4 regions of the Arthrobacter sp. GW822-FHT05G07 genome follow, and region 3 is predicted to be linked to each of the others. Evidence: riboswitches for the same ligand, from Rfam matches in the RefSeq annotation. Region 3 holds a riboswitch; each other region holds the start of a gene.
The links. A riboswitch is a leader RNA that binds a small molecule or an ion and turns the genes downstream of it on or off. The one in region 3 is predicted to bind S-adenosylmethionine.
Positions count from the first base shown of each region.

Region 1 (7,871 bases), on a different contig from region 3:
GATCCCACCAGCTGCCCGGCAATCATGCCCAAACCGGTGATCAGGACGCCAAGGCTACGGACCAGCAGTGCTGCCAAGCCGATGAACAGGCAGCCCATGGGACCGCCAAGGTAGTACCACCACTCGCCGGGAAGCGGGTTTCCCGGCCCGGCCACAGCCAGCTTGATCATCCACGCAATCCACAGAATGGCTGACCCGGCAATGAAGTTGACCAGGGTGGCTGCGATGGGCGTCCCGTAATGGACTGTGGCGGTTCCGTTCATGGCCTGCTGGAAGCTCATGAAGAAGCCGGCAGCCAGCGGCAGGAGAACCGGCAGCACGAGCGATGCGATGTCGGCGTCGCCGCCAAACCGTGGCGAAACAGCCCAAGCCACCGCGGCAACGGTCAGGACACTGCCGAGGACCCGGACACCGGTGATAGCGCGTTTTCCTCCCGGACCGATGCCCATCCGGTCCACGAGCAGTCCGCTCAACGTTTGGCCCGTTACGGCCGCGACTGTGAACAACGCGACACCCAGCAGGGCAACCGTGAACGACTGGGCAAAGACGAACAACGCACCGATGGCGCCGGCCATGACATAGAACCTGGGAAAGCTGCGGTTCCGGACAGCGGGAATGATGCGCCGGAGCCCGGCCCTGCCCCGGGGAGTGGCAAAGGAAATAGCGCTGATGAGCAGGAGTCCTGTGGTGAAGCTCACCACAGCCGCGGCGATTCCGTCGTCCAGTTTGGCCCCGAGGGCCCCATTGATCCTCCCTTGAAGCGGGATGACCAAGCCGGTTGCTACTGCAATAGGAAGGCCAATGACCAGTGGAAGGGCGGGACGGGGAGGAGACTGCGGCACCGTCACCACACTACTTCAGGCATCATTGCTGTATGAGCAACCCCGAAATTGAAGAGATCCCCATCCGCGACGACATGATCCGCCTGGGCCAGCTGCTGAAGCTCGCCAACTTGGTGGAGGACGGCGTTGAAGCCACGGAGCTCATCAAGAACGGCTTGGTCAAAGTCAACAACGAAATTGACGACCGCCGAGGCCGCCAACTCCACGTCGGCGATACCGTAACCGTCAACGGCCAGACGGTCCGGATCACCAGAGCCTAGTCAGTCAGGACTTTGTGGGTGAGGAACTCGCCCACGTGTCCGATCTCCTGCTGGTTAATGCCGTGCCACATCCCCGTGTAGAGCACTTTGGTGAGGTCAACGTGCTTGCGGACCCATCCCATGGTGTATTCGATCTTGTCCTGGGTGATGACGGGATCCTGCTGGTCACGGCCCCAGAACATCGGTAACGATCCGTCCAGTTCATCGTCCCGGAAGGCGGCGTCAGCACCGGCGTCGATCACAAAGCCTGAAAGCCCGACGACGGCGGCGAAGTCTGCGGGTCGGTAGCGGAGCATGGTGGTAGCCATCGCCATGCCCATGGAGAAACCGAGCAATGTCACTGACGAGTGGTTTGCTTTGACCGTGTCCAGCCATTCGAGCGCATACTCGGCTGCGTGCTTCACGGCTTCCAGCGAATAGTCGATGGACGCCGTGAGAGGGAACCAGGTGAAGCCCGGCCCCATGGGCATCGGTGCGCGAAGGGCGGCGACAACAAAGCCGTCGGGCAGCAATCCGGCCAGGCTGAAGAGATCGTCCTCGTTGGATCCATAGCCGTGAAGCAGGACCAGGAGCGGCTTGCCTGCACGCTCGGCTTCATCGTGGGACCACAGGACTACGGGGGCGGGAAATGTGGGTGCTTCAGTCATGGGTCCATTCTTGCAGTTACCCACAAGTAACAACCTACGGTGGCGTAGGGTCGCCGTCACGGTGCAGGATATGAGCGTGAGTGAGAACAATCCTTTACTGAAGCCGGGCGAGTCCGTTCAAAAGCATCCTTGGAGCCGTTACGTGGCACTGGGTGACTCGTTCACGGAGGGCATCGGCGACCCCGAGCCCCGGAACCCGGGTGGTCACCGAGGTTGGGCTGACCGGGTCGCTGAGGAGCTGAGCCGCGGACAGGAAGACTTCGCCTATGCCAACCTCGCTATCCGTGGCAGGCTGCTGCAGCAAATCATCGATGAACAGGTGACGCCCTGCCTGGAATTGCAGCCGGACCTCGTGTCCATTTCGGCCGGCGGCAACGACCTCATCCGCCCCGGCGGCGATCCCGATCTGTTGGCCGAAAAGCTCGATGCCGCGGTGGCGCAGCTGGGCTCCGGCGGCGCCACCGTGGTGCTCTTCAACGGTCCGGATACTGCCGCGTCGGTCTTGGGGCGTATCCGCGGCAAAGTTGCCATCTACAACGAAAACCTCCGTACGGTGGCCGCCCGCCACGACGCCATCATCGCCGACATGTGGTCCCTGCGGCAGCTGGCTGATACCCAGATGTGGGACGCGGACCGCCTGCACTTCTCGCCGCTGGGCCATCACACCATCGCCATGATGGTCCTGGAGGCACTGAACGTCCAACACACGCTCGAGCCCCTGATGCCCAAGGCCCTTCCGCCGCGTACATGGCGCGAAGCCCGCTCATCGGACCTCGTGTGGGCTCGTGAGTACTTTGTCCCCTGGGTCATCCGGCGGCTTCGGCACCGGTCCTCAGGCGACGGCATCACGCCAAAGCGTCCGACGCCGGGACCTGTCTTCGGCTCTACCGGCACCCTGGTGCCGCGCAGCTGACGTGACGCTTCTTCACTGCGAGGTCCGCCGTGCCGGGTGACAGCTCCCTGTCCGCGGAGACTATCAGGCGGACACGGCTACGGAGGCAGCAGTTGCGGGCCCCCTTTGCCGGAAATCCCGGGGACGTGGTCCGGAACCTCCTGGCCGTGCAGTCGCAAGAATTCCCCTATGCCAGATGGACCCTTGCTCAGAGAAGCTCCGCCAGCACTTCACCGATGGTCACGGCCGCAGACGTTGAGCAGGCTGTATCCGACGGGGTCATCCTGCGGACCCACATCCTCCGGCCCACCTGGCACTTTGTGCATCGGGACGATCTTGGCTGGCTGATGGGATTGTCCGCAGATCGCCTCCACCAGGGCAACAAAGGCATGTACCGTCAGACGGGAATCGATGAGGGGGCTGCTGCAAAGAGTGGCCGGATCCTGGCCGCTGCCGTGGCCGGAGGAGCCCACAAGACGCGCGAGGAACTCGCCGAAGTCTTGGAACAAGCAGGCTTCCCCGGAAAGGGCCTGGGGTTCATCTACCACCTCATGCACGCGGAAATCAGCCGGATACTGGTGAGTGGCTCCCCCGTCCGCTCCGCCGGAGGTGCCCTGAAACAGACATATGCCCTGTTCGAGGAACGCGTTCCCGGTTCGGTTCTGTCACCGCTGACTGCCGAAGCCCGCGAACAGGCCCTTGGACAGTTGGCACTCCGGTACTTCACCAGCCGGGGACCCGCCACGATCAAGGACTGTGCCGTGTGGTCCGGGCTGACCATGAAAGACGTGAAGCGGGGGATCGGCGTGTCTGAGGAGATCTCCCCCGGGAGCCTGGGCACCGTTCACTTCGATGGTCTGGAGTTCTATCTGGCCTCTGAGGAAGCGGAGGCTCTCACCAACGGCGACGATCCTTCAGCGATGGAGGACCCCGGGCTCCCCCGCCTGGACCTCATTCAGTGCTACGACGAATACGTGATGGGCTACTCACAGTCCCGGCACTTCCTTGGTGGAACGGCGCCATACTTCCCCGAGGACAACGGACCCATGCACGTGGTCCTGCTGAACGGCAGGTTGGCCGGATGGTGGCGCCACAGTTTCTCCGGCATGACCTGCGAACTCGATGTCCGAATGAACCGGCCGGCAACGGCGGAAGAACAAGACGCCTTGGAGGCCGAGGCGGATCGTTACGGCCGGTTCTTGGGCATGGAGACCACGCTGGTGTGAATTAGCCGGGCTGGTTCCGGGAGACGGGCCGCGTCCAGGTGGCAGGACTAAGCTGGGATGAGACCTAGGAGGCCTGCACTGTGAACAATCTGATCTTCTGGATCATCGTCTGCTCGTGGCTGATTCCACTCGGCATCCGCATGTACAACCGCTCCCGGGCGCGTCGGATCCAGAATGACACGTTCCGCGGCCCCGGGTACCCGCCGCAGAATCTGCCGGGCCCGGGGTACCCGCCGCAGAATTACCCCGGGTACCCGTCGGAGCCGATCGTCGTACGCCCCGCGGATGAGACACCGCAGGCCGGGCCGCCGTCGAACTCTTCGTCCCCCACGCCGTTTCCCGCAACGGGAAGCTCGCAGCCGCAAGGCTACCGTGCGCGCAAGCTGGCCGAGCTGGATGCGAAGTTCAGCAACGGCGAGATCGCCATGGAGGATTACATGAAGCAGCGCGGCGACATCATGAACGGCTAGGCCACCCTGAACGTGAGCCTGGCTTAGCCGAAGAAGGCTTCGCGGAGCTGCGCCGAGAGCTGGCCGATCTCGGTGAGGAAGCCATCGTGTCCAATCGGCGCCTCAATGAGGTGGACCGATACGTCTCCCGGGAGTGCCGCGGCGAGTTCCCGCGACTGTGCCGGGAAGTAGAGCCTGTCGCTGTCCACGGCCGCCACAAAGAACTCAGCCTTGGTGCGCGACAATGCCGCTTCCAACGTGCCGCGACCACGAGTGACGTCATGGGACATCAAGGCCTCGGTAATGGCGATGTAGCTGTTGGCATCGAAACGGCGGACCAGCTTTGTCCCCTGGTGGTCCAGGTAGCTTTCCACTTGGTAGCGCCCGCGCTCCCCCAGCACAGCAGCTGTCAGCGGCGTCTCCTGGTGCTGGGCTTGCCGGCCGAAGCGGAAGTCCAACTCCAACGCTGAGCGGTAAGTGATGTGGGCGATACGTCGGGCCAACGCCAAACCATGCTCAGGCGCGGTACCACCGTAGTAGTCGCCGTGATTGAAGTTCGGGTCCTGCCGGATGGCCAGGGTTTGGGCCTGCGCGAAGGCAATCTGCTCGGCCGTGCTGTAGGCGCCCACCGAGATCACGGCGCAGCGCTCCACCCGCTCGGGGAACGTCACGGCCCACTCGAGCGCACGGGCGCCGCCCATCGACCCACCCAACACGGCGTGCCAGGAGTCGATGCCCAAAGCATCGGCAAGGCGTGACTCAGCCACCGTGCTGTCGCGCAGAGTGACCAACGGGAAACGAGAACCCCAGGGCTTGCCATCGGGTGCTGCTGATGATGGGCCGGTGCTGCCGTAACAGCCGCCCACGATGTTGATGGAGATGACGAAGAACTTGTTGGTGTCGATGGTGGCACCTGGTCCAACAAGTTGCTCCCACCAGCCTTCTTCATCCGTGGCGCCGCGGGCTACGTGTGTACTGCCCGTGAGCGCGTGCTGGACGAGTACGGCATTGGATGCGTCGGAGTTCAGCTGCCCCCAGGTCTCGTACGCAAGGACAACGTCGGGAAGGAATCCGCCGGCTTCAAGTTCCAGCGGCCCTATGCCGGCGTACTTGACGATTCCGTCTTCTTCTCCGGATTTTGGAAGGGCTGTAGCAGTAATGGTCATTCCTTTGACACCTTAACCTCGCGCTTGCCCGTCGCCTTGCGTGCGAACAGGCCAGGTCTTCACCCGGGGCACCCCACCGCGGAGGAGGGTTGCCGGCCAGCAAGCCGGGGCTGTGTGCTGGCACTCATGACCTAATACGAAGAGTCTAGGAAATACAGGGCGGTTCTGGCGAAGAATGTGACAACAGTGTGACGGTTTGGGGTGCCTTCGTTCACGAATGAGCACCCTGAACTGCCGCCCGGCGAATAATCGTCGACGCGGGCGGCAGTCGGGCTGAGACTTTGAACCGCAGCGTTAGGCGCCCTTGGCAGCCCGGAAGCCGGCTTCGAGGTCGGCGATGATGTCATCCACGTTCTCGATGCCCACGGACAACCGCACCAGGCCGGGGTTGACGCCTGCAGCCACCTGCTGCTCCACCGTCAACTGACTGTGCGTAGTGGACGCCGGGTGGATGACCAGCGAGCGGACGTCACCGATGTTGGCAACGTGCGAGTGCAGCTCCAGTCCGTCCACAAAGCGCTTGCCCGCTTCTACGCCGCCCTTGATGTTGAAGGCAACAATGGCGCCCGTGCCCTTGGGGCCGTATTTCCGGCCCCGGCTGTACCACGGGCTGGATGGCAGGCCCGCATAGGCGACCGACTCGACGTCGTCGTGGCTTTCCAGCCATTCGGCCACCTTGGTGGCGTTGGCAACGTGACGCTCCACGCGCAGGCTCAAGGTCTCCAAACCCTGGGCAATGAGGAAGGCGTTGAACGGAGACACGGCGGAGCCGAGATCGCGAAGCAACTGGACGCGGGCCTTGAGGATGTAGGAGAGGTTGGCGCCCAGGGCGCCGTCCTTGCCGAGATCCCGGGCATAGACCAGTCCGTTGTAGCTGGGGTCCGGGGTATTGAACCCAGGGAAGCGCTCCGGGTCCTTGCCGAAGTCGAAGTTGCCGGAGTCCACAATCACACCGGCGATTGCTGAACCGTGACCACCCAGGTATTTGGTGGCCGAGTGAACCACGATGTCCGCGCCCCACTCGATGGGACGAATAAGGTAGGGCGTTGACAGGGTGTTGTCGACGATCAGGGGCACACCGGCCTCGTGAGCGGTGCGGGCGATGCCCTCAATGTCCAGCACGTCCTGGCGGGGGTTGGACACAACCTCGCCGAAGAACAGCTTGGTGTTCGGCTGGACGGCGTCACGCCACTGCTCCAGATTGTCGGGGTCCTCCACGAAGGTGACCGCAATTCCGAACTTCTTCAGCGTGTGCGCCAGCAGGTTGTACGTGCCGCCGTACAGGCTGGGGCTCGCCACGATGTGGTCCCCGGCCTCAGCGATGTTCAGGATGGCGAACGTCTCCGCGGCCTGTCCGGAGCTGAGCAGAAGTGCCCCTAGGCCACCTTCAAGGCTCGCGACCCGCTGCTCCACAACATCCTGCGTCGGGTTGCCGATCCGGGTGTAGATGGGTGCAAGCTCCGCCAACGCGAAGCGGTTGGCAGCACTCTCGGCACTGGGGAACACGAAGGACGTGGTCTGGTAGATCGGAAGCGAGCGAGCTCCGGTGGCGGCGTCAGGCTCCTGGCCTGCATGGATCTGGCGGGTTTCGAAAGACCATCCTTGGGACATCGGGTTCTCCTGTTCGTAACGCATGGGTTTGGCAGGCAATGTGGTGCGGTGTGAGCTGGGGCCAGTCTAGGAACTGTCCGGAAGCTAAGACAGCTTTATGACGCCGGTGGAATCTACAGGTCTCTTAGCGTCCTTCCATGACGCTCATAGCGAAAGTTACGTACATCCCACCTTAGTTAGGCTTGACTTAGCTGAGACCCTGATCACAAAGTGCCAAGATGAAGCCATGCGCATGGATCACGTCTCTTACGCCTGTGAACGAGATGGCCTTTTGGCCACTACCGAACGAATTTCCGCGGCATTGGGAGTGGACGCTGTCCGGGGCGGAGTGCACCCGCGCTTCGGTACCCGGAACATGATCATTCCCCTTGCGGATAACAAGTACCTGGAAGTGGTGGAGGTCCTGGACCACCCCGCTTCCGACAAAGCACCCTTTGGCCAGGCCGTCCGCGCCCGTTCGGCTGCAGGGGGCGGATGGATGGGCTGGTGCGTCGCCGTTGACGACCTCGCCCCCTTCGAAGACCGCCTTGGCCGCTCCGCTGTTCCGGGCAACCGCAAGTTCCCTGACGGCCGCGAATTGGTGTGGCAGCAAATCGGAATCCTCGGCCTGATCGCCGATCCCCAGGTACCGTACCTGCTCAAGTGGGAGGGCGACCCCTCACTGCACCCGTCCAGGATCTACGAAAGCGACGTCAAGATGTCCAGCCTCACCATTGCGGGCTCGGCTGAACGCGTCACCGAGTGGTTGGGCGAGCCGGTGGAAAAGCCGCTTGAGGAT
Region 1 is NZ_JBXALT010000001.1:46,400-54,270, forward strand. It holds gene AC1RJY_RS00230 (DMT family transporter) at 1-851, opposite strand, end outside; gene AC1RJY_RS00235 (RNA-binding S4 domain-containing protein) at 875-1,102, shown strand; gene AC1RJY_RS00240 (alpha/beta hydrolase) at 1,099-1,749, opposite strand; gene AC1RJY_RS00245 (SGNH/GDSL hydrolase family protein) at 1,820-2,662, shown strand; gene AC1RJY_RS00250 (winged helix DNA-binding domain-containing protein) at 2,692-3,867, shown strand; gene AC1RJY_RS00255 (hypothetical protein) at 3,948-4,337, shown strand; gene metX (homoserine O-acetyltransferase MetX) at 4,361-5,482, opposite strand; SAM riboswitch class IV at 5,498-5,614, opposite strand; gene AC1RJY_RS00265 (bifunctional o-acetylhomoserine/o-acetylserine sulfhydrylase) at 5,777-7,117, opposite strand; gene AC1RJY_RS00270 (VOC family protein) at 7,320-7,871, shown strand, end outside.
Region 1: it holds a riboswitch for S-adenosylmethionine, as region 3 does, so the genes downstream of both, metX (homoserine O-acetyltransferase MetX) here and AC1RJY_RS07525 (LLM class flavin-dependent oxidoreductase) in region 3, are expected to answer to the same signal.

Region 2 (7,871 bases), on a different contig from region 3:
GCCGCTGAGACTTTTCAGTATCCGCAACTTTGCCTGGGGTAATCTCGCCACGCTGGCCATCTATGCCGCCATTTCCCTGGGCTTCTTCGTGTTGGGCATCTATCTGCAGCAAGTGGGCGGCATGGGCGCCACGGTGGCGGGTATGGCGCTGCTTCCCGGCACAGTCATCCTGATGCTGGGTGCATCGTACTTTGGCGGCCTCGCTGGCAAGTACGGGGCAAGATGGTTCATGACGATCGGCCCCTTATTGTGCGGGGCGGGGTTCCTGATGTCGCTGTCTGTTCAGGACCCGCTCAACTACTGGACGCAGGTGCTCCCGGGGCAGATTGTCTTTGGCCTTGGCCTGGCGACGTTGGTGGCGCCCCTGACGGCCGCCATCCTGGGCGCTGTCCCTTCGGAGGAAGCCGGGATTGGTTCGGCCGTGAACAACGCCGTGGCCCGTATTGCGGGCCTGATCTCCATCGCCTTTGCCGGGGTGATTGTGGGGCCGGTTTTCACCAGGGACGGTCTCTACAACGCCTTGCTGGTGACAGCAGGCCTGTTCCTGTTCGGGGCGGTGGCGTCCGCCGTCGGAATCCGGAACCCGGTACAGGAAGTCGCGACCACCACTCTCAGCGAACCTGATACAGCCTCCGACGACGGCGGTGCGGCCGGGCAGCGCGGCTGACCTCTGAGGCGCCCCGGCTTAACGGGCCGGAAGAACGCACCCTTCGTGCGTCTCGGAGCTCTGGACCCAGAGGGCCGAGGTGACTTCGTCCGCGAGGTCGAACTCGCGGCCTTTTGCGCCGCTGCCGATGCGCACTACCAAGGCTCCGCCGAAGGGTTTACGGCCCACGACTTCGATCGGTGCGTCCAGGGATATCTCCTCCGAGGCAAGGTAGCGCAGGAGGTCCGGATTTTCGTCGCTGATTCGTGTGATGCGGCCCGAGTGGCCCTGGTCCAGTTCGATCATCCGGTAGGCGTGCGGCAACTCGACTGAACCATCGGACGACGGAATAGGGTCGCCGTGCGGGTCCCGGACAGGATGGCCAAGCTTGGCAGACATACGCTCTATGAACGTATCGGACACCGCATGTTCCAACATTTCGGCTTCGTCATGGACTTCGTCCCAGCTGTAGCCGAGTTCCTCCACCAGGTACGTCTCAATGAGCCGGTGCCGGCGAACCATGGAGAGGGCGAGCCGCATACCTTGAGGGGTCAGCCTGATGGCGCTATAGGGTTGGTGATCAACCAAGCCCTGGTCCTTGAGCTTGCGTACCATCTCGGACACCGAGGAATTGGCCACCCCCAAGCGCTGGGCGAGCTGGGAGGACGTAATTGGTTTGTCCTGCCACTCCGTGTAGGAGTAGATGACCTTGACGTAGTCCTCAATCGAGGAGGAGGGCGTACTGGTCTTCACACCCTAAGCCTACCGTGGCGTCGTGCCCTGAATTTTGAATGCCCGCCAGGTTTGCGTCATGTAGGGCAACCCGATGCTTTCACCCGGGGCATGACCGAGGTGCTCGTGGAGGTACCACTCCAGGTTGTGCATGACCTTCGCCCGGGTGGCATCGTTGGCACGGAGATAGTAGCTGCGGGACTTGGTCAATTCCATGATGTCCTCCGGCGTCAGGGAATCCTCCCACCTGGTCAGGTGGGATTCCAGGCCTTCGAACTCCGGACCGACGACTGGCCGGAAACCGGGCTTGTGGACATCGCCTGCATGCATGATGCGTGAAAGGCGGTGAACCCAGGGAACCGAAGTGTCCAATTGATTCCAGATCAACCCCAGGACCCCGTGGGGCTGCAGGATCCGGGCGATCTCCGTGCTCGCTGCGAGGGGCTCGCACCAGTGCCAGGCCTGGGCAACGCTGACGACGTCGAATGCTGAGTCCGTCAGTCCGGTTGCCTCTGCCGTTCCCTCCAACGCGTTGACGTGGGGGTAGCTCTTTCGCAATTGCTCCAGCATGTCCGTGGAAGGATCGACGGCGGTGACGGCCAGTCCGCGTTCGATGAGGAGTGCCGTGAACTTGCCTGTGCCCGCACCGAGGTCGGCCGCGGACCGCGCCCCGGGAGGAACGAGCCAATCCAGAGAGTCCAGTGGATAGCCGGGGCGCACGCGGTCATAGTGTTCTCCGCCGTCCTGGAAGCTCTGGCCGAGTTCCCGCCGACGGGCAGCGTGGAGCTTGGGACCTCGCGGGCCAGCGGGTCCGGGAATGCCGGCCGCATCGTTTGCGGCGCCCGGGGAACGCAGGGACACGCAGAACTCCTTCACAGGGTGGCCAAAAGGTACCCTACGAATTTACCGCAGCGGCCGGGACGCCCGGTTCACTGTGTTCTTAGTCGACAGTGCAGGGAGCTGCGCCCGCAGTGCCCGGAGTGTTTGGCGCCCACTCGGGGTAGCTGCGGTGGTCATTGGCGGGAACCCAGCGGCCCTCGTCCACCACGTAGTCCCAGCCCAGTCCGTCGCGCTTGAGCCCTTGGATGCCTGCTAGCAGCCTGGTGGCGTCCTCCAACCGGGAGCCGACGCCGAAGCTGGCGCGCAAAGAGCCTGAGGGAAGCCCGAGGCGCTTGAGGAGCGGGTGGGCGCAAAAGCGGCCATCTCGCAGGCCCACGCCGTGCTCCGCTGCCAGGTAAGCGGCCACCAATCCGGCGTCGAATCCTTCGACGGAGAAATTGACCACACCGATGGTGTCCAAGGAGTCAGTGAAGATCTTGTGGACTGTCACGCCGTCGATGGCCTCCAGGCCTTCCACCAAGTACGAGCGGATGGCAGCCTCGTGGGCGTGCCACGCGTCCTGGTCCAGGCCTGCGAGCACCTGGGTGGCGCGAGCGAGCGTTGCCGCTCCCAGCACGTTGGGGGAGCCGCCCTCGTGCCGTGCGGGGCCGGCCGCCCAGTTGACGGAGTCCAAACGGGCTTCACGGACCGCGCCGCCACCGGCCAGATGCGGAGTGCCGGCGTCGAGCCAGTCGGGACGGCCCACCACGACGCCGGCGCCGAAGGGAGCGTAGAGCTTGTGTCCGGAGAAGACAATGTAGTCGACGTCTGCTTCGGTGATATTGATCCGGCGGTGCGGAGCGAGCTGGGCGGCATCCACCACGATCCGCGCACCGTATTCGTGGGCCAGGGAAGCAAGTTCTGCGATGGGAAGAATTTCGCCGGTGACGTTGGAGGCTCCGGTCACCGCAAGCAGGCTGACACCGCCCTGAGCCAACTCTCCGCGGAGTTTGTCCAGTGTGGCGGACAGGGTGGGGGCCGCTACGACGCTGCGGTGCGGTACACCCTGCCATGGAAGCAGGTTGGCGTGGTGCTCGATATCCAGGTACAGGACCTCGCCTGCGGGCTTGCCGTCGATCTGCGGAAGGCACCCGGCCAGCAGGTTCAAGGAGTCCGTGGTGTTCCGGGTGAAGATGACAGAATCATCCGGCCGCCCACCGACGAAGTCACGGACGATGTTCCTGGAGTTCTCGTACACCGACGTGCTGATTTGGGAGGCGTAGCCTGCGCCGCGGTGGACACTCGCGTAGTAGGGAAGGACTTCGTTGAGGTACGCCGAGACGATGGTCAACGCCGGAGCCGATGCCCCGTAGTCGAGGTTTGCGTAGCGAACATGTCCGCCCTGAATCAGGGGCGCCTGCAACTCGGCGCCGGTAACAGCGGCCAGCGGCCGTGCAGCAGGGGCTGTTTCTGCTGTGGTTTCTGCGGCGAAGGACGGAATGATGTTTGAGTCGAACGTGACAGTGCTCATGGGACCTCACTCAAGAGGGACCCCCGGAGGGGATCCGCGCTTGCCGCATCCGTTCCGGACCGGCCGGGTCGTCACCCGGGGCACCCCACCGCGAATGGAGGGTTGCCGGCCAGCAAACCGGGGTTTAGCGCTGGCACTCGTGACCTGTAAAAAGGCTAGAGCACGTCCGGGGGCCCATCCAAAGCCGCTGCCGATTGTTAAGCCTTTTGTTACGCGGAAGGCAAAATGCCTGCTTCGTCGAATAAAAAACGGCGGAGACCCCCAAAAGGGGGCTGCCGCCGTCGAAAATTCCGTCGCCTACTGGTTGGACAAGGCGATGAAATGTTTAGAGAAGGTCGTCCAGGCCGGGGTTGAGCCGCTTGAGGACCTCGGAGTGAAGGATCGAGTTGGTAGCCAGTGCATTGCCGCCGAAAGGACCGTCTTCGCCTTCCAGGGACGTGAAACGGCCGCCGGCCTCAGTGACGATGGGGACGAGTGCTGCCATGTCATAAAGGTTCAGCTCAGGCTCGCAGGCGATGTCCACTGCGCCCTCGGCCACGAGACAGTACGACCAGAAGTCACCATAGGCACGCGTGCGCCAGACGTCTTCGGTGAGGTCCAGGAACTCGTCAAGGTTGCCCCGTTCCTTCCAGCCCGAAAGGCTTGAGTAGGACATGGAGGCGTCTGCCAGGCTGGAGACGTTGGAAACTTTGAGGCGGGTGGCCGAGGCGAGGGACCGCCCCATGTAGGCACCCATGTCCTTGGCAGCCCACCAGCGTTTGCCCAACGCGGGGGCGCTCACGACGCCCACGACGGGTTCGCCTTCGTCCACGAGGGCGATCAACGTTGCCCACACCGGAACACCCCGGACGAAGTTCTTGGTTCCGTCGATGGGGTCGATGATCCAGCGGCGCGAGCCGTGGCCGCTGCTGCCGAACTCCTCGCCCAGGACCGCATCACGTGGGCGCGAGCGGGACAGCTGACCGCGGATTGCTTCCTCAGCGGCCTTGTCAGCGTCAGTGACAGGCGTGAGGTCGGGCTTGGTTTCGATCTTGAGGTCCAGCGCTTTGAAGCGATCCATGGTCTGGGCATCGACTGAGTCAGCGAGGACATGGGCAAGGCGCAGGTCATCGTTGTACGTGGAAACGGGATGGGTCATGCCACCAAACTATCCTGAATCGTTCGCCTCATTGGGGACGTGAAGCCGGTAACGATCAGTTGACGGTGCCCAGTTCCTTGGTCTCTTTCGCTTCGAGTCGTGGGTCTGCACCCAGCAAGCGGCGCAGGGAGGCCAGCCGCGCCACTCCTGATGGGCCTGCATGGCCATCGTTCACCCATGCATCAAGCCCGCAATTGGTGGCGGTGGCACCGTGCTTGCAGCCGCGGTCGCAGGTTTCCGTGCCGGGCTCAAGGTCCGGGAAGGAATGGAGGATCCGGTCCGGGTCCACATGCGCCAAGCCGAAGGAGCGTATGCCGGGAGTATCGATGATCCAGCTGCCGGACGGGGCATCGTCCAGCTTCAGCGCCAAAGCCGAGGATGACGTGTGCCGGCCACGGCCCGTCACCGCGTTGACGCCGCCAGTGGCGCGCTCTGCCCCCGTCAGTGCATTGACCATGGTGGATTTGCCTACACCTGAGTGGCCGAGCATGACGGTGACTTTGCCACCCAGATGTGAGCGGAGCTGGGAGACGGCGTCCTTGTCCAGCCGGGCTGAGAGTCCATCATCCGAGCGGGCATCGATGCCGCCGGCCTCGGAGTCAGCCGTACGGCTGATGATCACGGGAAAGTCCAAGCTCAGGTAATTGGCAAGGAGCTCCGCCGGATCCTTGACGTCCGCCTTGGTGATAAGCAGCAACGGCTCGATGCCGGCGTCGTATGCTGCAACCAAAGCACGGTCAATAAATCCAGTACGTGGTTCCGGGTTGGCCGCCGCAACAACCACAACGAGCTGATCGGCATTGGCTACAACCACTCGTTCGATGGGGTCCGTATCATCCGCGCTGCGGCGAAGGAGCGTCTTCCGCTCTTCCACCCGCACCAGGCGCGCCAGAGTGTCGGGGGACCCGGAGACGTCACCCACCAAAGCGACGAAGTCGCCAGGGACAACGGGATTGCGCCGCAGTTCACGGGCGCGGGCTGCAATCACGATGCGCTCATGTGCGGAATCTTCGCCCACAATAGCCCTGTAGCGCCCGCGGTCCACGGTGATGATCCTGCCTATCACGGCGTCATCGTGGCTGGGGCGATCCTTGGTGCGGGGCCTGGATCCTTTTTTGCTGGGACGGATCCGGACGTCGGATTCGTCCCAGGAACGTGCGTCACGGCCCATGATCAGTTACTGGCCTCATCGGCATCGGTTGGCTGCAGCATGGCCGCCCACATCTGTGGGAATTCCGGCATGGTCTTGGACGTCGTGGCGATGTCCTCAACCTGTACGCCTTCGACGGCGAGACCAAGGATCGCGCCGGCAGTAGCCATGCGGTGGTCGGCATAGCTGTGGACCACGCCCCCGTGAAGGGTCGCCGGCCGGATCACCAAGCCATCGGCGGTCTCTTCCGCGTCGCCTCCGAGGCCGTTGATCTCGGCTACAAGGGCGGCAAGCCGGTCAGTTTCGTGCCCGCGGAGGTGGGCAATGCCGGTTAACCGGGAGGTCCCGGTGGCCAACGCGCACAGCGCGGCAACAGTAGGTGCCAGCTCGCTGGTTTCGTCGAAGTCGGCTCCCTTAATTTCGGCGCCGCCAGTCACTGTCAGCGTTCCGTCCTGGAAGGTCACCTCTGCTCCCAAGGCGGTCAGGATGGTGCGCCACTGGTCGCCCACTTGTGTGGTGCCGGCAGGCCAATTGGGAATGCGGACGGTGCCACGCGTGGCCAGCGCGGCGGCGAGGAAAGGCCCTGCGTTGGAGAGGTCTTGTTCGATACGCTGGTCAAAAGCCCGGATGCGGCCAGGGGAGACCCGCCAGTGGTTGGGTACGGAATCGTCCACGACCACGCCCACGCTGCGGAGGACCTCCACGGTCATGGTGATGTGGTCCAAGCTGGGAACGGGCTTGCCCACGTGCTCCAGATGCAGGCCCTCAACGAAGCGGGCACCCACCAGCAGCAACGCGGAAACGAACTGGGACGATGCGCTGGCGTCAATCACCAGATGGCCGCCCCGGACCTCGCCGGTACCGTCCACAGCGAAGGGAAGGGACGACGGCGTCCTGCCGCCGTCCGCTGCCACCGGAACGCCGAGGGCGATCAAGGCTTCGATGATGGTTCCCATGGGTCTGTTGCGTGCGTGGGGGTCGCCGTCGAAGACTGTAACGCCGTTACGCAGTGCCGCCAACGGTGGAACGAACCGCATGACGGTTCCGGCCAGTCCGCAGTCGATTGCCGTCTCCGCGCCCGACGCGGCCGGATCCATGGGTGTAATTTCCAAGTCCGGTCCGAAGTGGCCGTCACCGGGTACTTCGGTGACGGTTGCACCCAACTGCCGGAGGGCTTGGATCATCAGTGCGGAGTCGCGGGAATGAAGGGGAGCCCTCAACCGTGAGGGACCATCCGCCAAAGCCGCTAACACTAGGAACCGGTTTGTCAGGGACTTTGAACCGGGGACCGTCACCGTCGCGTCCACGGGCCCCTTGGCATGAGGGGCCGGCCACAAGGGGAGCGTGGTGGCGGCTTTTGTTGATTCGGTGTTAGCAGGGGTGGTGCCTGTCATGCTTCCTTATGCTCCAACTGCGTTGTCTACGGCTTTGCGAACTGCTTTGTCTGCGCGCTTGATCTGCTTGCCTGTCACTTTTTTGGCATCGGCCGCCAAGTGTTCTGCCCGCCAGGCAATGCTCGGACGGCCTTCTGTATCAACTGAGGCAAGAAGCACGCCGCCCGTGAGGGAAATGTTCTTCAGCAACTGGGCCTTGCGGGCGCTCCGGCCTTCCTTCGTGCTGATATCGGCCGAACGCCACTCGACATAGGAGTTCAAGGCCGACGTGATAGCGAGGACCGTGGCGGCGAAGCGGGAGAGTTTGCCGAGTCCGAGCAATGCTCCGGCGCCCAGCTGTGCACCGCCGATGACGCGCGCGAGTGTCTTTTCGTCAGTTTTGAAGGGCAGGGATTCCGAGGCGCGGCGAAGGACGGGTGAGAGTTGCTTCGCAGTGTCGTCCGCGTTCCTGAGCTTGTCCA
Region 2 is NZ_JBXALT010000003.1:222,323-230,193, forward strand. It holds gene AC1RJY_RS06150 (MFS transporter) at 1-667, shown strand, start outside; gene AC1RJY_RS06155 (metal-dependent transcriptional regulator) at 686-1,399, opposite strand; gene AC1RJY_RS06160 (class I SAM-dependent methyltransferase) at 1,409-2,233, opposite strand; gene AC1RJY_RS06165 (aminotransferase class V-fold PLP-dependent enzyme) at 2,319-3,728, opposite strand; SAM riboswitch class IV at 3,760-3,873, opposite strand; gene hisN (histidinol-phosphatase) at 4,054-4,866, opposite strand; gene rsgA (ribosome small subunit-dependent GTPase A) at 4,922-6,037, opposite strand; gene aroA (3-phosphoshikimate 1-carboxyvinyltransferase) at 6,040-7,410, opposite strand; gene AC1RJY_RS06185 (DoxX family membrane protein) at 7,417-7,871, opposite strand, start outside.
Region 2: it holds a riboswitch for S-adenosylmethionine, as region 3 does, so the genes downstream of both, AC1RJY_RS06165 (aminotransferase class V-fold PLP-dependent enzyme) here and AC1RJY_RS07525 (LLM class flavin-dependent oxidoreductase) in region 3, are expected to answer to the same signal.

Region 3 (7,871 bases):
GCGTCGTAGAAGTCCAGGCGGCTGGAGGCTTCAAAGGTGAGGCCCTTGACGTGCTCGCTGGCGGAGATGGTGGTGGACAGTTCATACAGCGGGATGGAGTGGGCGTCCTTGATCAGGATTTCCTGTGCTTGGTCCACCAGCTTCTGGCGTGCGTCCTTGTCCAGCGCCGCGGCCTGCTCGCCCAGGACGTCGTCCACGGGCAGCTTCTCGCGCAAGTTGCTTCCGCCACGGGCTGTGGTGGAGGCAAACACCGTCCGAAGGACATCCGGGTCGCTGCGGGTCAGGTTGCCGTAGGAGAAGTCATAGCTCTTGTCGGCCTGGGCAGCCGTAACGTCCGCGATGGTGGTGAACTTCAGCTGCAGGTCCACGCCAATCACTTTGAGCTGCTGCTGGACGAGTTCCAGGACTTCCTTGGGCGACTGCCAGTAGGTGACCTTGAAGGAAAGCTTTTCACCGTTCTTTTCGCGGATGCCCTCTGCGCCCTCTTTCCAGCCGGCATCGTCCAGGAGCTTCTTGGCGCCGACAGGATCGTGCTTGAGCAGCTCGCTGTAATCCTTGAAGTACGGCGTTGTGTGGGAGAGAACACCCTTAGCCGGCTGGTCCGCTTCCGTCAGCAAGGTCTTGGTGATTTCCTCCCGGTTGATGGCCTTGGAAATGGCTTGGCGAACAGCCGTTTCCTTGAGCTTCGGGGTGGACTGGTTGGCGTACAGGTTGTAGACGACACCCGGGTTGGCGCGGGTTTCGTTCCAGAAGCCGTTGCCGTTGAACAGGGTGATGTCAGCTGCGGAGATCGCTGCCGTGGCGTCTATCTGCCCGGACTGCAGGCTGCCCGTGCGGTTTCCCGCCTCCGGAATGATCTTGAAGGTCACAGTGTCCAGATACGCCTCGCCCTTGTTGCTGTTGGTGGCGGCGGGCCAGTTGTAGCCGGCCCTGCGTTCCAAGACGGCTTCCTTGTCCACGGTGTAGCTCTTTACGCTGAACGGGCCGGAGCCGGAGAACTTTCCGGCGCAACGGTCCGCCTCGGAGAGAGTGGCAGACGCCGGGGACAACAGGCCGAGCGTGAACGTGGACGTCGCTTGGAGGAACTGCGCGTTCGGCTTGGAGAAGTCCACCACCACGGTCTGCGGGTCCTTCACGGTGATGGCGCTGACGTCGCTCAGGTACGTGGACCCAAGTGTTGCTTTGGCACCGAGTGCCTTGATGGCCTCGAAGTTGGTCTTCACCGAGGCAGCATCAATCGCGGTCCCGTCGGCGAAGGTCGCACCGCTGCGGAGTGTGAACGTGAAGCTCGTGGCATTGGTGTTGGTTTCGAACTTCTCCGCAAGCCACGGGACGATCTCGCCCGTCTTCGGATCCTGCGACGTCAACGAGGCCACCGTCTGGCGGGCAATCGCGATCGCATCGTTGTTTCCCACCTGCTGCGGGTCGATGCAGCCACGGTCCACGGACACGGCGAAGTTCAGGTTGCCACCCGAGACCGGCGTGGCGTCGGCACTTTGCTGAGTGCCGGCGTCGGCCCCTCCGGCGCAAGCTGAGGCGAGGAGCGCAACGGCTCCCAGGACGGAGACGACGGCGGCAGGTTTCCGCAGCTTGCGGTCTGCGGGATGGTTGGGGACGCTCATGCGACTTCTTCGCTTTCAGTGAGTTGGGTGCTGGTGAGTGATCCGCGGCGGGTCAGCGGGGCGCGGAGGCCGAGGTTTTCGCGGAGGTTGGTGCCTTCGTATTCGGTGCGGTAGACGCCGCGGTCCTGCAGCCGCGGAACCAGTTCGTTGACGATGTCGTCCAGGCCGCCCGGAACGATCCACGGAGTGATGTTGAAGCCGTCAACGGCGCCGGCGTGGGCGTATTCGGCGAGTTTGTCCGCAATATCGTCGTAGGATCCCACCAGGCCACGGCCATTGAGCCGGGAGCGGGCAGCGACGAACTGGCGGATCGACTGGCCGTTTTCCTTGGCGTCAGCTCGCCACTGGGCAGCGAGGTCCTTGGCGCTCTTCCCGTGGAAGGCGTTGCCGCGGGTGGGGTTGGTGACGTCCACAATCGGGTCGATGTCCGGCAGCGGACCGTCGGGGTCGTATTCGGTCAGGGTTCGTCCCCAGAACTGTTCCAAGTAGGCGATGGCCGTCTCAGGGCCCACCTGCAGGGACCGGACCCACTGGTGTTTCTCCTCAGCTTCTGCCGCTGTGGCACCGAGGATAAACTCCTGGCCCGGAAAGATCTTCACGTCATCCGCCGGGCGGCCGGCCTTGAGGGTGCGGGCCACGATGTCGTCCCGGAATTCCTTGGCGTCTTCCAGTTCCGGGTGCGCAGAGAAGATCACATCGGCGTTTCGAACAGCGAAGTCGCGGCCGTCCGGTGAGTCGCCTGCCTGGAACAGGACCGGGTGCTGCTGGCTGGAACGCGGCAAGCGCCCGGTGATTTCGACGTCGAAACTCTCGTCGTGGCGCTTGACCGTGCTGATGGCGTCCTCGCGGAGCCAGCGCGGATCATTCCGGGACCCGGCGATTGCACCGTCGGCCCAGGAATCCCAAATAGCCTTGGCCGTCTGAACGAACGCTTCGGCCCGGGTGTAGCGGTCCTCGTGCTGGAGAAACCCGCCGCGCCTGAAGTTGGCACCGGTCCATGCGTTGTCCGTAGTGACGATGTTCCATGCCGCACGGCCGCCGGACAGTAGGTCCAGGCTGGCCAAGCGGTGGGCAAGGTCCGCGGGATCGTTGTATGTGGTGTTTTGCGTGGCCACCAGACCGATGCTGGTGGTGACGGCTGCGAGCGCGGCGAGTGCGGTCTGGGCGTCGGGACGGCCGACGACGTCGAGATCGTGGATCCGGCCCAGGTGTTCCCTAAGGCGCAGTCCCTCTCCGAGGAAGAAGGCGGAGAAGAGGCCGCGTTCAGCTGTCTGGGCTACCCGGCGGAATGATTCGAAGTCAGTTTGCGAGCCGCTCTGCGCGTCCTTCCATACGGTGGTGTGGTTAACGCCTTGGAAGAAGACACCGAACTGGATCTGGCCGTTGCCTGCGATGCGGTGATGATGGGTCATGGTTCTGCTCTCTATGTCTGGCTCGTGGGCTCTTGGCGGCGGGCGATGGTCAGGCCGCGGCGAAGCGGTTCGCGGGACGGGGAAGTCCGAAGGTTTCCCGCAACGTGCGTCCCGGGGCCGGCGGTACCACCAGCCCGGTGCGGCGCAGTTCGGGCAGGACCTTGTTGGCCAGTTCGGGGAGGTCCACGTCCAGTACCGCTGGCTTGAGGCGGACGCCGTCGGCTGCTGCGAACAGCGTGGTGAGCAATTCCACCAGCCCTTCCGCGCTGCCCACGTAGCGGGCACCGCCCGTCCACTCTTCGTACGAGTCCAGCTCGGCCAGGCGGTCCTCCGCGGCTTGTCCACGGGAATCGAGGATGACGTCCAGCTCCACGAGTGTCCGTGGAGCGCCGGCCGTGGCTGCCGCTTGGGCTGCCTTTGCGAGGGCGTCCGGGGTTTCCGCGGTGATCAGGGCAACGTCAGCTTCGACGGCGGGAAGCAGCTCAGCGGGCGCGAACACCACCACCTGGCCTTGCAAGGGGCGCGGGATGATGGACGGTCCCTTGACGGAGAAGCGTTCACCTTCGAAGTCGGCGTGGTGCAGCTTGTCCCGGTCAATGTAGCGGCCGGTGGAGACGTCACGGATCACCGCGTCGTCTTCCCAGGAGTCCCACAGCCGGCGGCTCGCCTGCACGGCGTCTGCGGCTTCGCTGGTGTTTTCTCCTGCAGGCAACGGTGCTCGGCCCACCGATCGGGCTTCCTCTTCAAGGTTGTCCGCGTTGACCAGCCACCCTGCCCTGCCCAGCGAGGAGTAGTCCAGGCTGGCCAACTGCGTAGCCACATGGAACGGTTCGGTGAAGAGCGTTCCGGCCTCAGGGACAAGACCGATGGACCGGGTGATCGCTGCTGCAAAGGCCGCCCGCTGGATCGCGTCCAAACGGCCCGCAATCCCGGTGCTTCCAGGATCCACAACGCGGGTGTCCTTGAACGTTGCCACATGGAAACCGGCGATGTCCGCTGCTTGGACAGTTTCACGGATCCGTGGGCCCCCCAATAGTGCCTGCGGATCATGGTGGGCCTTGCGCCACGACGCTGGGTGGGCGCCATCGCCGTCGAGCTCCAATGCGATGACGCGGGAGCGGAATTCAGGTACAGGAGTGGAAGGCATGATTCTCTCTTTCAGAGCCGCGCGGCGGCCGGGACGACATTCACTTGCCGCATGTGCGGCCTGGTCTGTTTCCGGAGCACCCCGCCACTTAATGCCTGAGGGTTGCCGCAGCACGAGCCGGTCCTTGGCATGCTGACTCTTGACCTGGACTTGAATCTAGGAGGCTGTCCAAGGAATGTACAAACCGCTGGACTTGCGGCGTCAAGGCGGGAAATACCGCGTCAACGGGCTGCCAGATTCGTCATTTTCGGGCCGGAGAAGGCGCTCTTGTGACGGTCCGTTTCGCCGGATTTCGCTGGATTTAGTCCGGTTGAGCGGGGTGACGGATCGGCTTTGGGCTCTGCGCCGGGCTCCGTAGTGTCGTGCCATGCCGAAGCCTTCAGTTACTCCCCTGTCCGTCCTTGACCTCAGCCCGGTGTCGGCCGGGCAGACCCCCGGCGAGGCACTGCGCAGCACGCTTGACCTCGCGGCTGCTGCCGAGGCTTCCGGCTACTCGCGCTACTGGTTGGCCGAGCACCACCTCAATACCGGCGTTGCTGGCTCTGCTCCGCACATCCTTGCCGGTTTGGTGGCATCGGCCACCAAGACCATCCGTGTAGGGACCGCGGCCACGCTACTGGGGAACTACAGGCCGCTTCAGATCGCAGAGAGCATCGGAACGCTCGCGGCAGTATTCCCTGACCGCCTGGACCTGGGCTTTGGTCGCTCAGGTCCGCCCAAGTCGCCCAGCGAACCGGCACCCGGAGTGGTTCCCGCTGCGGAAGCCGTCAGCGATCGCGTGGTTGACGGTTTGCTGATCCCTTCACCACGACCCATCTTCGGCGCTGTCCTGCCCAGGAAGTTCCGGTTGCAGGGTGAACTGCTGGGCCGCTTCCCCGGGGATACGGACAACTTCGAGAACGACGTCCAGGACATCATCGGGTTCTTCACCGGCGACTACCGAACGAAGCACGGCGAGGAAGTCACGGCTACCCCGGCTCTGGGACAGGCGCCGCAGTTCTGGGTCCACGGCTCAACAGCCGGGCCAAGCGCACGGCTAGCGGGAAAACTGGGCCTTCCCTTCGGTGCGAACTACCACGTTGCACCCGCGGGCGTGCTGGACTCCATCGCCGAGTACCGCGCACACTTCGAACCGTCCGATACCTTGCAGGAACCGCACGTGATCGTCTCGGCAGACGTGTTGGTGGCCCCGGACGAACACCAAGCACAGCGACTCGCCCGCGGCTACGCCCAGTGGGTTTACGGTATCCGCAGCGGCCAGGGTGCCATCCCCTACCCCTCGCCGGACGATGCCCTGGATCTTCCTTTGGAAGCGGAAGCCCAGGAACTGATCAAAGACCGCGTGGACACCAGACTGGTGGGCGACCCCCACCAAGTCAGCGCCAAGCTGCGCACGCTGCAACGCGCCACCGGAGCCCAGGAACTGCTCATCACCACCATTGCCCACGACCCCGCCGACCGGCAGAACTCCTACCAACTGCTCGCCGAGGCCTGGGGTCTCTAGCTTTCCGATTTTCCAACCACCACCTACAGAGGGAGCACCATGTCCATCGAAACCACAGTTCAGGAATCAGTCCAGGAAGCGGTACAAGAAGACACCCAGCTGATTACCGCCGAAGCCGCCGCCAAACTCATCGAAGAAGGCGCCCTCCTGATCGATGTCCGCAGCGAAGGCGGCCGCGCCAGCACCGGCGCAGTCCCCGGTGCTGTGGTGGTCAACCGCGAGCATGTGGAGGAAGACTTCAGCCCGGAATCCGCCCACCGCCTGGCCCAAGTCAGCGGGACGGACCAGAAGATCGTGGTGTTCTGCGGCTCCGTGAACGGCTCACGTCCCGTCGCGCAGAAGCTCAAGGTGCTCGGCTACGCCAACGCGGTCCACGTGGACGGCGGCTTCCCGGCACTCCGCGACGCCGGCGTCCCCACCACCGGGCCGACGGCCCCGCCGGCTCCCGCAGCTCAGGCGTCCACTGGTTCGGTGGCCTCCGAACGCTGAGCACCTCCCGCCGTCGGACGTTCCGGCGTAAGTACTGCCGCCGCCGTCGGGGCTTCCATCCCGGAAGTCACGACGGCGGCACTTGCGTTTCTGCGGTCCCGCGCCTCGCGGAACCAGTCGAGTCCGCCGGCGAGCAAGGCGACGCCCAGCAGGACACAGCACATCACGATGCCTTGGTGGAAAGCGTCCCTTGAAGCCTGGCCGGTGGCCGCTCCCTGGGCTTGCAGGAACATGCCTGCGGCCGCGGCTGAACACATTGCCGCCGCGAATCGTTGGCTGAGTTGGTAGAAACCCGCCGCCACTCCGGCGGTGCAGGCAGGTGCGTGCGCAAGCGTGAGTGTCTGGTTCGGGGCGACCACCAGTCCGGTGGCTACACCCTGGGCAAGCCCGACAGCAGCTACCGCGAGAGCCGCTGTCCCGCCGTCGAGCCTTTGCACGAAAAGGTCCTTGGCAATTAGGCAAGCCAAGCTGCCCACGAGCGCGAAGACGATTCCGGCACGCCCGTACCGGGCTACGAAACGCCAACTGAAACTGGACGCCAGCAGCATCCCGGCGGCTTGCGGCGCGAGGATGGCCGCGGCCGCCAACGGCGCCATCCCTGTCCCGGAGAGGAAGTAGAAAGCGGTCACCGCGGCCATTCCGGCGCCGACGCCGAACTGGCAGAGCGCCACCACCGTGCCCAAGGCGTAACCCCTGGATTTCACCAACGAGGCACTAAGCAACGGGGTTCGGCCGCTCCGGTGGTAGAGGATCTCCCAGCCGGCGAAGGCCAGGAGGGCTCCCGTACCGACCGCCAACGACGTCACGGCGATGATGCCCGCACCGTAAATCGTTGGGATGAGGGAAGCGATCACCACACCGCCGAGCAACAAGGCGCCCAGGACGTCTATTGAGGGCTTGCTGTTTTCCAGCCGCTTGGCCGGACGTGGCAGGAGCCTGAACGCAAGCGGCACGAGGATTAGCACCAGCGGAACATTCGCGAGGAACAGGATCCTCCATCCGATCTCGGGGTCGCCCAGGGACAAGACAAGTCCGCCGATCAGCGGTCCGCATACCGCCGCGGACCCGCCAGCGGCAGCGTAGGCGCCAAGTGCTTTCGCACGGTCGTGTCCCGAATAGATGTCCTGCAGGAGGCCAAGGACCTGCGGATTCAGGGTGCCCGCGCCGAGACCTTGGAGGAGCCTGGCGATGATGACCAGCGACGGGTCGGTGGCCAGGCCGCCCACCAGGCTGGATGCCCCGAAGACGGCAATGCCGGCGATGAAAAGCGTGCGCCTCCCGACGATGTCGCCCAGCCTGCCTGCGGGAACCAACGCGACGCCGAACGCCAGCGAGTAGCTGGCCAGGATCCACTGCACAGACCCTGAGTCGGCATGCAGGGAAGCGGACATCGCGGGAACCGCCAACACGAACATTGACTGGTCCAACAGCGTGATGAATCCTGCACCGAGGCAAAGCCAGAGAGCGGAACGTTTAGCGTGATTTCCGTGGCCCATGATTGAGGACTCTAGGCGCGTCCCTGCTGGCTTTTGGCATCGCAAGACACCCGGTTAAGGGGCATTAATCCGGGTTACCGCGGGTGACCTGTTTATGACTCTTTGGGGCTTGTTCGCCGACGCTCCGGTCACGGAAGGACGCAGCGGGAAACGCTTTTTTGTGGGGCGATGTCCGCGTCCTAGCGTGGGCCGCATGACCGT
Region 3 is NZ_JBXALT010000004.1:54,448-62,318, forward strand. It holds gene AC1RJY_RS07515 (ABC transporter substrate-binding protein) at 1-1,622, opposite strand, end outside; gene AC1RJY_RS07520 (NtaA/DmoA family FMN-dependent monooxygenase) at 1,619-3,034, opposite strand; gene AC1RJY_RS07525 (LLM class flavin-dependent oxidoreductase) at 3,084-4,181, opposite strand; SAM riboswitch class IV at 4,217-4,326, opposite strand; gene AC1RJY_RS07530 (LLM class flavin-dependent oxidoreductase) at 4,549-5,685, shown strand; gene AC1RJY_RS07535 (rhodanese-like domain-containing protein) at 5,725-6,174, shown strand; gene AC1RJY_RS07540 (MFS transporter) at 6,138-7,670, opposite strand; gene AC1RJY_RS07545 (PLP-dependent cysteine synthase family protein) at 7,864-7,871, shown strand, end outside.

Region 4 (7,871 bases), 250 kb from region 3:
CTTGGCGATGCGCCGTTCACTGGAGATTCCCACATGCGCCAAAGCCAGCCGCAGCCCCTCAAAGGCGAGGGCCAGCTGCATGGGCTGGAAGTTCCCACCGGACACCATGTGCCCGGATTCGACATCAACCAAGGGATTATCACCGCGGCCGTTCAGCTCCACGTCCAAGGCCGAAGCAAGCTGCGCAACAAGCGATCGGAAGGCCCCGTGCGTCTGCGGTGCGGCCCGGAACGACAACGCGTCCTGCACCGACACCTCCGGCCGAACATCTTCCAACCACCCACCACTCAGCAGGCGACGCACAGCAGCAGCCGAGTCCCGCTGCCCGTCCACAGCCTTGGCCGCCTGGATTGCCGGCGAAAACGGGCTGAGGTTCCCGCCGCCGTCGTACCTTGCGATCGTCTCCAGCGAGAGGGAAAGCGCGACGTCGGCCAGCTCGGCCAAGTGCTGCAGCCGCAGCAATGCGAGGGTTCCAACGCCCACCGAATACGCGTTGGCACTCACCAAGGCGAGGGCCTCCCCCGGGGCGAGGACAAGGGGCTGGAGGCCGGCGTCGGCGAGCGCCTTGGCGCCGGGGACCAGCGTGCCGTCCGCGTCGAATGCTTCACCTTCACCGATGGCAACGGCGGCGACGGCGGCAAGCTGGGTCAGGTCCGATGAACCCACCGAGCCTTCGCGCGGGATGGCGGGAAAGACGCCGCGGTTGAGCAGTTCCGCATAGAACGCTGCAGTTTCCGGTCGCACACCGGAACCGCCGCGGCTGAATCCGATAAGCCGGGTGAGGATCACGGCGCGGGCAGCGGCGCGGTCCAAAGACGAACCCACTCCGCTGTTGTGGTACCTGACCACCTGGACTTGATAGGCCAGGAGCGACTTCTCCTCCACAGCGGTGTCGCGGCCGGAACCGAGCAAGGTGTTAAGTCCATAGACCCGCTGGCCGGAGGCGGCGGTCGACTCCACGATTTCCCGCGAGCGGCCTATCAAGGACAACGCATCTGGGTTGAGTTTCACATGAAACGTCGGATCTTCAGCCGCCAGCGCCACGTCCGCGGGGCGCACCGGAGCCGTTCCGATCAGGAGGGTTGGCGTTTCATGGGAGACCATCAGAAGTCCAGGAGGTTCTGCCGGAATCCACCGTTGCCGTAACTCTTCCTCAACAGGCCGCGCCGCCGCAGTTCCGGGGTGAGTTTGTCCAGTACACCGTGCACGGTCACTGGGTCCACAAAGCCGGAGAAAAGAAATCCGTCGCCACCTACGGCCGAGCCTGTTTCCTCCAGATAGTCAGCGATTTCGCCTACAGTGCCGATGATCGAGTCGCCTGCTCCGCCGCTGCGTGCCTGGAGGATTTGGCGCAGCGTGGAACCCGGAGGGGCAGCTTTGGCGAAGTGTTCCAGCGTGCCTTGGTTGCTGTTGGTGCTCAGCTCGGGAAGCGGGGCGTCGAGGTCGAACTGCTTGAAGTCGATGACGGAGAGGTAGGAAATTGAGTTGAGCTGGCTGTCGATGTCTCGCTGGGTGAGTTCCCGCCGCTGCGCCCGCAGCTCCTCTGCCTCGGCTGTGGAACCAACAACCGTGGGTTTCAGGACAAAAAGTACCTTGACGTCGTCGGGCTTCCTCCCCGCCTTGGCGGCTTCGGCGCGGATCGAATCCCGGTAGGACTTCATCCCTTCAACGCCACGCGCCAAGGCAATGGCCACGTCAGCATGGCCGCCTGCGAATGCTTTGCCCCGGGGAGAGGCACCGGCCTGCACCAGCACGGGTTCTTCCGGCAAGGGCGCCGTGTTCAGCGGTCCCCGGACCTTGAAGAAGTCGCCCTCATGGTTGATCGGGTGCACTTTGCTGTGGTCTGCGAACACTCCCGCCTCAACATCCTCAAGCACAGCAGCAGGTTCCCAACTGCGCCAAAGCCGCCTGACGACGTCAACGAATTCCTCCGCTTTCTCGTAGCGGAGGTCGTGTTCGATCTGCTGATCCAGCCCGTAATTCTGCGCTGCGAGATCACTGCCGGAGGTAACCACGTTCCAGCCAAGCTGGCCTTCCGAGAAGTGCTGCAGTGTGGCCAGAAGCCTGGCGGCGGTGAAGGGAGGGTAGAAGGAAGCGCTGACCGTGGGCACGATCCCCAGGTGCTCCGTGGCGGAGAGAAGGTACGGAACCAGCGCCAACGGATCATGCTTTGGCGCGAAAGACGCGTGGGCCAATGAGACCTCAGCCGTACCGCCATACGTGTCCGGAACAGTGAGGGAATCCTCGATGATGAACAGGTCCAGCCCGGATCGCTCAAAAGCGCGCACGGCTTCCTGGTACAGGGCGGGTTTCTTCCAGTCGTAGCCCAAGCCGTAACCAGGAGTGCCCCAGCCTTGGACTCCGAAACCGTGGCCCACAAACCATCCAAAGTGCAGCATGGGCTTGAGTGTAGAACTGCTCTGTCCGTTCACCGCGACCTGATTTCATGCGAAGTTACAGGGGGTCGTACTGCGTCAATTATGCTCCCGGGGCGTCACATTTGGGTGGGACTCATGAGCGTTCGAATTTTCCACATACGGCGGGCTCCTTGTTCCGCAAACAGCATGGGTCGGGAATGATCGCTGTATGAGTTCCCCCCCCCCGCACCTCCGCCAAGGACCGGCTTTCGGGCGTCTGGGCGCTCAAGGGATACAAGCGCGAATGGCTGCGGCATGACATCGTGGCGGGCGCTGCGTTGTTCGCCTTACTGGTGCCAGCCGGCATGGCCTATGCGCAGGCGGCCGGCCTTCCTCCCGTCACCGGACTGTACGCAACGGTGGTCCCGTTGCTGGTTTACGCCATTGTGGGGCCTTCCCGCATCCTGGTCCTCGGACCCGACTCAGCCCTAGCCCCCATGATCGCCGCCGCCATTGTGCCGCTGGCAGCTGGCAGCAGCGAAAAATCGGTGGCATTGGCCGGGCTGTTGGCTGTGCTGATCGGGGTGATCATGCTGGCCGGTTCTGCCCTGAAACTGGGAACCATTACCGGCCTGCTGTCCAAACCCATCCGGCTCGGATACCTGAACGGAATTGCGTTACTGGTGCTGCTGTCGCAGCTACCGGCGTTCTTCGGGATAGAGGCCGACGGCGACATCTGGGAGAAGCTCGCGAAGGTCACCACCGGGGTGCTCGGCGGTGACGTCAATGTCACCGCCCTGCTGCTGGGTAGCGGTTCCCTTGCCCTCATTTGGATCCCGCGGCTGCTGAAGTGGAAGGTACCCGGCGTCCTGCTGGCGGTGGTCGGCTCTTGCGTTGTTACGGCGGTTTGGGGCCTGAACGACGACGTGAAGGTCACCGGAGTCCTGCCGCAGGGCCTCCCGATGCCCGCACTCGGGGGCATCGGCTGGGCTGATGCTCTCACGCTGCTTCCCGCTGCGGCAGGGATCGCCCTCATGGCCTTCGCGGACACCGGCGTCCTATCCCAAACATTGGCGGCCAAGGAAGGGAAGAAGGTCTCGGGAAACAGGGAAATGGCGGCGCTCGGGGCAGCCAACGCGGCCACCGGACTGCTGGGCGGATTCCCGATCTCCGGCAGTACCTCCAGAACCCCGGTGGCCGTGGATGCTGGTGCCAAATCCCAGATGACCGGCGTGGTGGGTTCCGTGCTGGTGCTGGCCTTCATGCTGCTGGCTCCCGGAGTGACCGAGTACCTGCCCTCCGCAACGTTGGCCGCCGTCGTCATCGCCGCAGCCATTGCCCTCGCGGACCCGGCCGGCGTGAAGCGGCTCCTCAGCCTGAGCCGCAGCGAATCTGTGGTGATGCTGGCCGCGTTCCTGGGCGTCCTCACCGTTGGGGTACTGCAGGGAATCGTGGTGGCCATTGCGTTGGCGCTTTTGGACTTCGTGCGGAGGGCCTGGGATCCGTACCGGACAGAACTCGGTGCTGAAGAAGGGCTCCCTGGCTATCACGACCTTGAGCGGCACCCCGATGGTGAACGCATCCCGGGACTTCTCATCCTCCGCTTCGATGCGCCGCTGTTCTTCGGTAATGGGCAGGTACTGGCGGCCTTTGTCCGGGAGCAACTTGACGAGGCACCGGATGAGACAACAGATGCCATTACCCACGTCATCCTCGCCGCGGAGCCCATCACCGGGATCGACACTACGGCGCTGGACGACCTCGTCACTTTGGATGAATGGCTGGCAAGCAAAGGCGTGGACCTGGTGTTCGCCGAACTGAAGGGACCTGTGAAAGACAAGTTGATCCATTTGGGCACAGCGGCCCGCTTTACGCCCGACCACTTCTTCCCAACGGTGGGCGCGGCAGTGCGTGCGCTGAAAAACGAATAAGGGATGAGCCGCCGATTACGCAACATGACGGCCCCGCAACAGCCCGCAAGTGCGGCCCGATGCCCGTGGATGTTACGTTTTTCTTGAGTAATGAGCACCAGCGCAAAGCCCTGACTTGCTGGTCGGCAACCCTCTCTCCGGCGGGGTGCCTCAGGTGACTACTCGGCGTATCGACAACTCGTACTGCAAGCGTGACTGAGGAGCACCAGCAATGCCTGAACCCACTGAAGAAAAACTCTCCTACCGCCTGATTACAGGCCCGGATACCCGTGATTTTTGCGAGCGCATCCACAACTCGCTCGCAGAAGGTTACGTGCTTCATGGCAGCCCGGCCGCCACGTTCAACGGCACCGACGTGATCGTTGCCCAAGCCGTTGTCCTCCCTGCCGCGATCGCCAGTGCGGATGCTGCGGTAGCCAACGCCGTCGATCAGCTGGAAAACTACGACGACGAAGAAGCATTTGAGGGCCACGCATGAGCTACGCAGGTGATCTGACCCCGCAGGACGCGTGGGCCAAGCTTCAAGAGGGCGCCATCCTGGTGGACGTCCGCACCGAGGGCGAATGGGCCCACATCGGCATCCCCGATACCAAAGCCACCGAGAACGACCCCCTGTTCATCCAGTGGAATTTGGCCGGCGGCATTCCCAACTCCCGTTTCATCGAGGATCTGCAGCAGCAGGCACCCGAAGACGACGGCGTTGAGCTGGTGTTCCTGTGCCGTTCCGGCCAGCGCTCCATCTCGGCCGCAATCGCCGCAACCCAGGCCGGCTTCACTGCCTACAACGTCCTTGAGGGCTTTGAAGGCGAACCGGACCGCTACGGCGAACGCACCGTTAACGGGTGGAAGAACCGTGGCCTGCCGACGAATTTGGGGACCGAGTAAGTGACTTTCAATCCCGACGCCGCTGGCTGGAGCCCTGACACCCAAGCCGTCCGCGGTGGCCTTGACCGTACCAATTTCCAGGAAACGTCCGAGCCCGTTTTCCTGAACTCCGGGTTCGTTTACGAGTCCGCAGCCGCCGCAGAGCGAGCCTTTACCGGTGAGGACGAACGCTTCGTCTACTCCCGCTACGGCAACCCGTCCGTGGCCACGTTCCAGGAGCGGCTGCGGCTGCTTGAAGGAACCGAAGCGTGCTTTGCGACGGCGTCCGGCATGTCCGCTGTCTTCACCGCTTTGGGTGCCCTGCTGGCTGCCGGCGACCGCGTGGTTGCCGCCCGCTCCCTGTTTGGCTCCTGCTTCGTGATCCTCAATGAGATCCTGCCGCGCTGGGGCGTGGAGACGGTATTCGTGGACGGCCCGGATCTGGAGCAGTGGCGTGAAGCCCTCTCCGAACCCACCACCGCGGTGTTCTTCGAGTCGCCGTCCAACCCGATGCAGGAGATCGTCGATATCGCTGCAGTCAGCGAACTGGCGCATGCCGCCGGGGCGACTGTCGTGGTCGACAATGTCTTTGCCACTCCGCTGCTGCAACGCTGCGGTGAGCTGGGCGCCGACGTGATCGTCTATTCCGGCACCAAACACATCGACGGCCAAGGGCGCGTCCTTGGCGGCGCAATCCTGGGCACCAAGGAATTCATCGACGGCCCGGTCAAGCAGCTTATGCGGCACACCGGCCCTTCGCTGTCCGCGTTCAACGCCTGGGTGTTGACCAAGGGCTTGGAGACCATCGGGCTGCGCGTGAACCACAGCTCCGCGTCCGCTTTGAAGATCGCCGAGTGGCTGGAGCAGCAGCCTGCCATCAGCTGGGTCAAGTACCCGCTGCTGAAGTCGCACCCCCAGTACCAGCTCGCCGCGAAGCAGATGAAGGCCGGCGGTACGGTGCTGACGTTTGAACTCTCGCCTTCAGCCGGTCGGTCAGCCAAGGAGGCAGCCTTTGCGTTGCTTGATGGCCTCAGCGTGATCGACATTTCCAACAACCTGGGCGACTCCAAGTCCCTCATCACGCATCCGGCAACCACCACCCACCGGGCCATGGGGCCGGAGGGCCGCGCGGCCATCGGGCTTTCTGATGGTGTGGTGCGACTGTCCGTGGGACTTGAAGATGTGGGCGACCTTATCTTGGATCTGGAGAAGGCCCTCAAACAGGTCTAATCTTGCTGCCATGAGCGGGAACCATCCGTATCGCCGTGCCGGAGCAGTAATTGTTGCCGGCACGGTGGTGTGGTTCGTCGGAATCTCGCCGGTCTCACGCGTCTACATCACCCCCGACGACGCCGAGCGCCTCCGCATGCTGCAAGCCGGCCAACGCGGCTGGATCACAGGGCAGCACCTTACCGCGGCAGGAACAGTTGCAGTGCCTGTGGGATTCGCAGCCTTCGCCCGTTCCATTCCGGACTCGGGCACCTCACACAGGAAGGCGAAGAAATGGGCTAATGGCGCTGCAGCCGCACTGCTTGCCGGCGCCCCGCTCTTCGTTTCCAGTCTTGCCCGGCGGGCTTCCGATATTGAGGGGTTCGCCTACCGCCGTGGATCCAACGCGCCGTTCCTGGCCTATTCCGGGCTGCATGTTGTGGCGTTGGCCGCGCTCGGCGGGAGCCTTCTATCCTTGCCTGTCAAACGATGGATCGGGGTTACGGCTGCGGCCTCCGCGCCCATCTACGGGGCCATCCTCGTGGCCAAGAAGGACATTCCGCCGTTCGCTTTCTACCTGATTGAGGGACTCGCGGGCGCTTACCTGTTCGCGTGGGAGCAGCCGGAAGAACGTGAGGCCTAAGGTCGCCTGACCCGGGTCAGCATGGGCGCCGGATCCTTATGAGCATCGGCGGCAGCACCGCGCACAGTCACCTTCGCAGCATGCCCGACGACGGCGGCCAAGGCTTCGTTGGTGGGCGGACTCCCCAGCTGGGTTTGACCGTCGTGCTGCCTTTTGTTGTAGCGCACCGCGGTTTCCCGTTGCTCGTGGGCGCCGTTGCCCCGGTCCAGTACGTCCGAAATCCCTGCTTTGACGAGCTCCAACTCACCTTGGTCGTCCAGTACGGGGCTCAGATAGTCAACCAGCGCCCACACGACATCCGCTGCTGGTTGCGGTAGGAAGTCTCCGAAGTCCAGGAGGTCTCCGCGCAAACCCGAATTGCTGGCCTGCCAGCTCGCCATTCGCAGGAGGGCCGTTGGCACCGCGGTGGGTTCGACGCCGTCGAGCATTTCCAAGGAAGCAGTCTCTACCAAAGCCCGCACCAGCACGGCCATCAGTGCGGCGTCCTCGGCCCGGAGGCAGACATCGGCGACGCGGACCTCCACGGTGGGGTGGTTACGGGAGATGCGTGCGTCGAAGTAGATCATGCCTTCGTCCATGATCACGCCCGTTTCCAGAAGACGCTTCACGATGCGTCGATAGGCAGTCAGCGAACCAAATACGGATGAAGGGCCGGATGTGGGCCAGCGGTTCCAGGCCTGGGTGCGGTAGCTGTCGAAACCCGTGGGAAGCCCCCGCCAGTAAGGCGAATTGGCGGTGAGGGCCGTCAGGACTGCGAGCTTGTCCCGGATGTGGTCCAGCACCACCACGCCTTCCTCGGGCGACTCCACCGAGGTGTGCACGTGGAATCCGCACGTCAGCTGCTCTGTGGCAATGATGCCGAAGCGA
Region 4 is NZ_JBXALT010000004.1:304,377-312,247, forward strand. It holds gene AC1RJY_RS08770 (aromatic amino acid ammonia-lyase) at 1-1,104, opposite strand, end outside; gene AC1RJY_RS08775 (NtaA/DmoA family FMN-dependent monooxygenase) at 1,104-2,432, opposite strand; gene AC1RJY_RS08780 (SulP family inorganic anion transporter) at 2,681-4,288, shown strand; SAM riboswitch class IV at 4,375-4,486, shown strand; gene AC1RJY_RS08785 (DUF1737 domain-containing protein) at 4,500-4,766, shown strand; gene AC1RJY_RS08790 (rhodanese-like domain-containing protein) at 4,763-5,173, shown strand; gene AC1RJY_RS08795 (O-succinylhomoserine sulfhydrylase) at 5,174-6,382, shown strand; gene AC1RJY_RS08800 (hypothetical protein) at 6,393-7,004, shown strand; gene AC1RJY_RS08805 (glutamate--cysteine ligase 2) at 7,001-7,871, opposite strand, start outside.
Region 4: it holds a riboswitch for S-adenosylmethionine, as region 3 does, so the genes downstream of both, AC1RJY_RS08785 (DUF1737 domain-containing protein) here and AC1RJY_RS07525 (LLM class flavin-dependent oxidoreductase) in region 3, are expected to answer to the same signal.